DNA from 2 places in the Peribacillus muralis genome. Region 1 is predicted to be linked to the other one. Evidence: riboswitches for the same ligand, from Rfam matches in the RefSeq annotation. Region 1 holds a riboswitch; the other holds the start of a gene.
What was found. A riboswitch is a leader RNA that binds a small molecule or an ion and turns the genes downstream of it on or off. The one in region 1 is predicted to bind thiamine pyrophosphate.
Positions count from the first base shown of each region.

Region 2: it holds a riboswitch for thiamine pyrophosphate, as region 1 does, so the genes downstream of both, tenA (thiaminase II) here and ABE28_RS17195 (ABC transporter substrate-binding protein) in region 1, are expected to answer to the same signal.

Region 1 covers NZ_CP017080.1:3,534,818-3,538,461, reverse strand. Annotated here, with positions in the region: gene rarD (EamA family transporter RarD) at 1-461, shown strand, start outside; gene ABE28_RS17200 (hypothetical protein) at 526-1,356, opposite strand; TPP riboswitch at 1,588-1,697, shown strand; gene ABE28_RS17195 (ABC transporter substrate-binding protein) at 1,831-2,835, shown strand; gene ABE28_RS17190 (thiamine-binding protein) at 2,847-3,131, shown strand; gene ABE28_RS17185 (ABC transporter permease) at 3,128-3,644, shown strand, end outside.
Region 2 covers NZ_CP017080.1:2,177,821-2,181,464, forward strand. Annotated here, with positions in the region: gene ABE28_RS10640 (lytic polysaccharide monooxygenase) at 1-479, opposite strand, end outside; TPP riboswitch at 1,307-1,434, shown strand; gene tenA (thiaminase II) at 1,565-2,248, shown strand; gene ABE28_RS10650 (ECF transporter S component) at 2,264-2,848, shown strand; gene ABE28_RS10655 (ABC transporter ATP-binding protein) at 2,861-3,644, shown strand, end outside.

The DNA of each region.
Region 1 (3,644 bases):
TTTCCCTTGTATTGGCGATGACCTTTGGGTTGTACGGCTTGGCAAAAAAAATGATCAAGGCCGAATCGGCAATCGGGCTGACGCTCGAAACGATGATGGTAACGCCTCTCGCCCTTGGTTACCTCATATACTTGTCGACCCAGTCGGACATGCAATTCTTCACAAATGGGAGCACAGGATTGCTGTTAGTGGGCGGCGGGGTCGTAACGGCTTTACCTCTTTTATATTTTGCGAAAGGGGCAGAAAAGATCCCGCTCTCGATGCTTGGGATTTTTCAGTATATCGCTCCGACCTTATCCTTGCTGATCGGTGTATTCGTCTATCATGAAAGCTTTACGAAAGCACATCTTTTAGCCTTTTTGTTCATCTGGTCAGCCTTGGCTGTTTATACGCTCTCCATTACGAAATGGGGGCAGGCAAGCGCCCGCAGGTTCAAAAGCAAAAGGGATATTGGTGCGTGAATAAGAAAGATGCTTGGTGGATCTATCCTCCAAGCATTTTTTTATAGTGGCGAATGCATTTGCATCAGGAAAGGTGTATCTTCGAGCCTATTTCCGTAACGATCAAATCAGGGAGACTTGCCAGACAGGGAATGCTTTGGGCGCGGCCGGGATATGGTTGGATTATGCCATAATAATAGGAGCTATCCAGGCTAACGATATGGTTTGTCAGGTATGCCGAAATAGTGGCATTCGATTTTCGATTATCGTTTAGCTCATCAATGATTCCTTTGGAATTGGTAATGCCGATCCCATGCCCAAAAAAGAGATTCTTTCCTAATAATATCGCATTTTCACCTTGCCATTCAGGCGTTTTTTCATCATGTTCCGGGTTTTTGAAATATAAGCAGTCCCCCGGTATATAATCCGTGCCACGGTGGACGAGCAGGATCATATTCGTTGGGGGATGCCAATCATAAAGAACTAGGTCGGAAAAAAGGTAATCAAACTGCCTCGGACCGATTACATCCATAATGGCTCTTAAGAATGTGACGACTATTGCAGTCCCGCATTCGAAAGCATATTGCCTTCCATTTTGGAAAATGTCGGCAATCGCAAGATGGGGACGAATCCCTGGCTGGAGGGTGAAGGTGCCATCCTTTGCAAGGCGCCAGTATTGTGGATTGGTTTCCGATTCCTCGAGTGTTGCAAATTCTGCACCGCTTTTATCTAATGAAATGGCTGCCTCCATGACTCGAAGCCTCAACTGAATTTCGAAATTAAGCTCTTCCAAGCTCCCGTATTCAAAAACGGTCGCATATCCCGCCAGCAATTGGAGCAGTTCCATCGCTTTGGCAGATGGTATACCTGGCTGGATTTGACTGACATCTAACCATTTGTGATTAATCTTGATCATGATCATATCCACCTTTTGCTTATGAGTTATAAATCTGGTACATGGAAATGTGTGTGCAGGTCATACTCATTATATGATTACCTGCAAGGAAGTGACTATTTGAACGAGGAAAGGTGCCAGTAGTGAAGCCTGATTCGGAAATGAGGCCGCAAGGTGAATTTTTTAGCGGAAGCAAATTAGTTTTCCCTTTTCTCCATGAATTGATATAATGATAGAGAAAAGTCCATAGTGCGAGAAATGTAGGGGAGCCAGTATTGCTGGCTGAGATTGCGTCCTTTAGACGCTGACTCTTTGAACCTGATCTGGATGGTGCCAGCGGAGGGAACATATTATGACAGATTTTCCGTTTTGTATGTTAACGTCCGAACTCATTTTCGGGCGTTTTTTGTTTTTTTATGATGATTTGAAAAATGCCCCTGGCGCCCTTAATATTCCTGCATGTGGATCTTATATGATGAGTAGGAGGATACCCGCTTGAATAAATTTTTGCCATTGCTGACTTCGTTGTTCCTTTTAGCTGGATGTGGCGCCGGCGGAACGAACGAAAAAGATGAAGCAACAAAAAAGGAAGACAATGAAGGATTGAAAAAAGTATCGGTCGTGCTCGATTGGACACCGAATACAAACCATACAGGATTGTATGTAGCGAAGGAAAAGGGGTATTTTAAAGAACAAGGATTGGATGTGGAAATCATCATGCCAGGTGAAGCCGGAGCGGACAAGCTTGTGGCCTCCGGGAAATCCGAATTTGGCGTAAGCTACCAGGAGGCCATTACCCAGGCCCGCGTACAGGGTGTGCCGATTGTTTCACTGGCTGCCGTCATCCAGCATAATACCTCTGGATTCGCATCTCCTGCGGCAAAAAACATTAAATCACCAAAGGATTTCGAAGGGAAAACCTATGGTGGCTGGGGGTCGCCGGTAGAAAAGGCCATCATGAATTCACTCATGAAAAAAGAAAATGCGGATGTAAATAAAGTCGATATCGTCAATACAGGGGATGCTGATTTTTTCACTTCAGTTAAAAGGGATGTAGACTTCGCCTGGATTTATTATGGATGGACGGGTGTCGAGGCCGAGCTGAGGAATGAAAAGCTGAATATGGTTTACTTGACCGATTACTCGGATAAGCTCGATTACTATACACCTGTCTTGACAACAAACGAAAAGCTGATCAAAGAAGATCCAGAAACCGTTAAGGCATTCGTCCATGCAGCTTCTAAAGGGTATCAGTTTGCAATCGATGATCCCGATACGGCAGCGGACATTTTAATGAAGGCCGCCCCGGACCTGGATGCGAAACTAGTAAGGAAGAGCCAGGCGTGGCTTGCAGATAAATATCAGGATGATGCTCCGCGCTGGGGTGAACAGAAGCTTGACATATGGAAGAATTACAGTGATTGGATGAGAGAAAATAAGCTTCTTGAAGGTGAGTTCAAACCTGAAGAGGCGTTTACCAATGAGTTTCTACCAAATTAGGAGGAAGAAAAATGGCCAGTTCTTTAATTAGCATACAAATCATCCCTAAAGGTGAAAATGTCATTCCTTTAGTTGATGAAGCAATCAAGATCATAGATGAGTCAGGTGTCAAATACGAGGTTCACCCGCTAGAAACGACCATGGAGGGTGAGCTTGCCCAGCTATTTGCGGTGATAGAAAAAATGAATGAAAGAATGATTGAATTAGGTTCGCCGAACGTCATTTCCCAAGTCAAAATATTGTACCAGCCGAGCGGGATCACGATGGATACGTTGACGGAGAAGTATCGGGCATGATCGGAAGGAGAATTTGGAAGAAGGGGGCTCCCTTCTTTCTTTTAGTATTGCTGCTGATTGCATGGGAGTCAGCCACAGCGATATTGAAAATAGAAAAATGGCTGCTTCCTTCCCCATCTGCCATTTTCATTGAAGGTATCGAGTCCTTTCATAATCTTTTGGGTCACCTGTTATCGACGACTGAGCTTGCGATAGCCGGTTTTTTAATTGGAAGCTGTATCGGCTTATTGATAGCAGCGGCCTTGCATCTGTTTTCAGGTGTTAAAGATGCCGTTTATCCCCTGCTCATCCTGTCACAAAATATTCCAATCATCGTGCTGGCACCGCTCTTGGTGATTTGGTTTGGTTTTGGGATGCTGCCTAAGCTCATCGTCATATCACTCGTATGCTTTTTTCCGGTTGCCGTTGCCTCATTGGATGGCCTGCGCCAGACACCGTATGAACTTAAGCATTATTTTAAGATGATGGGAGCGGGAAACAGCCAGTTGTTTTGGAAGTTAGAGCTGCCCCACT
Region 2 (3,644 bases), 1.4 Mb from region 1:
GTCTCTGTCCCAATCAATTCGAAATCAGAACGCTCTAAAGGACTATTTGGATCCCACCCTTTTTTAGTAATGTAATAATGCCATATGGAAGTAGCATGAGGTGCTGTATATTTCCATGTGAACGTATTCAATCCACCTCGCATGTCCTGCTTTTTCCAGGCATCGGCGGACTGACGGTCCATTACCTGATCAATCTGGCCTAGTCCACCCCCAGCTGACGCTATATGACCGTCAGCCGGTCCTGCTTCCGGAAAGCCTTTCGGACCTTCCACGGATTGAGGACTGTCGATAACACGCCCATACTTCTCTAGTGCAGATTGCCAGCCTATTTCCTGCTTCTCCAATGAACCGATATACCCTCTGCTTGCCGGTTTTTCTATGTACCCATGAGCAGAAGCAACTTCTGCTGACAACCAGGCTCCCAATCCAAAAACACCTGCAGTCAATAATCCTTTCAACACTGTACTTGTCCAATTCATCTAATCACCTCTTCATCCAATTTCCAAATTACTCGCTTCCTTTAACGATCTAAAAAAGACAAGCAATTCAATTAATAGAATAACAAAGATAATAATGAAATTGTGGCATTTCTAGTTATTTTTTACTTAAAATGAATTTTATGATAAATTTTCTGTAATGTAATAAGATCGTATACTTAAAACTGGTTAAAAGGAGATGGGGAAACATGGAATGGAAGGTCTAATTTCATGTGATACAAATTCATTTTTGTCCTTAAACCAAAGAAAAAGGGGCCACTAACCATGATAAATAGAACTACGTGTTCACATCAATCATAAAACCATCCCCGTTTGATGATTGAACTAGGATTGAAGTCACTGGTAAGGATGAAAAATGCCGTTCGTTCAAAAGGAACATCGGCAAGATTACGCGTAAAAGAAATTGTCTCGATAATGCGGTCATTCAGTTCAGGATTACTGTATCTTCAAGAATTTGACTAAGCAGAGATATATCCATTACTACAATCATCAACGGATCAAAGTAAAAGTATAAGACATGAGCCCGATAGATTGCCGGGTTCACTCTCTCAAGACTGCCTAAATAAAGTGTCTAACTTTTTTGGGTTCTCTTCTACTAATGAAGACACAATCGCTAAACCCACCCTAAAATTATTGAATGATGAAAAAAATCTTTTCGTGCCATATCAGCGCAAATTGACTGTTAACCCGCCAAACTGTGCAATCCAGCAAATCCAACTTAAGAAGGTATCGGCTTGAATTTTTTTCTAATCTGTTTGACAATTGTATTTATCATGTTAATATAAAGGCAAATGAGTTATATATACAATTTGTACCACTAGGGGTGCTTTATTGGTAAATCCCATTTTACCTGAGAAGCTGAGATTAAAGAATGACTTTAAGACCCTTGGAACCTGATCTGGTTTAAACCAGCGTAGGGAAGTGGGGTCTGGGACGATACGTTTTTTTGTATTATTTCAACTACAACCACTTTCTTACGTTAAAGAAAGTGGTTTTTTATTTGTCAAAAAAGAGGGCGGTGTTTCCTGTATCTTTCATTTGGAAAATAAAATATGGAGGTAATGAGGATGAAGTTTTCAGAGGTAATTCGGCAAGAGGTGGATCATATTTGGGAAGCTAGTTTTGAACACAAGTTCGTTACCGGAATAGGGGATGGCACATTGCCATTGGAGTGTTTTCGTTTTTATGTGATGCAGGATGCATACTATTTATCTCATTTTTCCAGAGTTCAAGCTTTAGGTGCAGTGAAGGCTGAAGATTTACATACAACGAGCAGGCTTGCTGGGCATGCTCAAGGAACGTATGAAGCGGAGTTGAGGCTTCACGAAAATTTTTCCGGGAAATTGGGTATCACGGAAGAAGAGAAGGTAAACTTCAAGCCAGCTCCGACGGCTTATGCGTATACGTCCCATATGTATCGTGTGGCTTATTCAGGACATTTAGGAGATGTAATTGCCGCTATCCTGCCATGTTATTGGCTTTATTATGAAATAGGTGAAAAGCTGCAAGGGTGCAATCCAGATGAGCCGATTTATCAAGAATGGATTGCGGCATACGGTGGAGAGTGGTTCCGTTCTTTAGTTGAAGAACAAATTGCAAGGCTTGATGAGATTGCTGAAAAAGTAACGGATGCAGATAAAGAACGGATGAAAGAGCATTTCATCCTTAGCAGCCAATATGAATATTCATTTTGGGAAATGGCTTATCGTATGGAAACATGGCCGGTACCTAAGAAAACACTAGAAGTGTAAAGGGAGATTGAAACGATGAAAAAAGGGTTGAAATTAACGGATATATTGGTCACGATCGTGATTGCCGTCGCTTTTGGTATTGTCTATATCCTTTGGGGTTCGATTTATTATTCCGTTAAACCATTTGGATTACATCTTGATCAACTGATTTATGGAATGTGGTTTATGGCAGGACCCGTTGCCTTTTTGGTTTTGCGAAAACCTGGTGTGGCACTGTTGGCAGAAATTGCGGCAGCGTCGGGTGAATTCTTTCTTGGCTCTCCGTGGGGGTTGACCGTCCTTTTATATGGGGTTGTGCAAGGGTTATTCGCGGAACTGGTATTCATGGCGTTCAAATATAAAAACTTCAATTTATCAGTGGCCGTTTTAGCGGCGATTGCTTCCTGCCTTGGATCGGTCGTCATGGATTTTGCCTACGGGGAAATCGGCTCGCTCTCCGTTTGGAATTTACTATTGTTTTTAATTGCTAGATTTATCGGGTCGGTTTTCTTTGCTGGAGTGTTTGCGTACTACCTTGTACGGGTGTTGGAAGCAACGGGAGTAACGAATCTTGTCCGTCCAGTATCAAGCAAGGATTATGCCGAACTGGACCAGAAGTAGAGGTGGATGAGGTTGGAACGAATCGCTCATGTCGAAAAGTTAAGATTGAAGTTTCCAGGCGAGGGGACCTTGCTATTCAAGGACCTATCCGTCTCGATTGATAAAGGTGAAAAGGTTTTATTGTTAGGGCCATCTGGAAGTGGAAAGTCGACGCTATTGCAAGTTTTAAGCGGGCTGATCCCACAATCCATCGAAGTTCCGATGAAGGCGGAACAATTGACATGCCCAGCTTCATGGGGATTCGTTTTTCAAGATCCCGATAGTCAGTTCTGCATGCCGTTTGCCGATGAGGAAATTGCCTTCGTCCTGGAAAACCTTTCAGTACCAAAGGAAGAAATGAAGGAGAAAATCCAATATTATATCAGTCAGGTAGGTTTGAAGCTTAGTAATATTCATACAAGTATCGATACCTTATCAGGCGGGATGAAGCAGCGGCTTGCGATAGCGTCTGTCTTGGCGCTGGAACCGGAAGTCATTTTCCTGGATGAACCGACTGCTATGCTTGATCCACGAGGAACAAAGGAAATGTGGGACATGCTGAAGGAAATTGGACAAGATAAGACGATTATTATCGTGGAACATAAAATTGATCATGTTTTGGAATTCATCGAACGAATCGTCCTTTTTAATGATGATGGCCAAATCATTGCAGATGGTGCGAAAGACGACGTTCTTTCTCGATATGAATACGAAATGAAAGAATATGGAATATGGTTCCCGGGAGTTTGGGATGAGTATATCCAACATCATAAACTCGCTCGTGAGTACCGAGTTAGTGATGACAGCCCCATTTTGC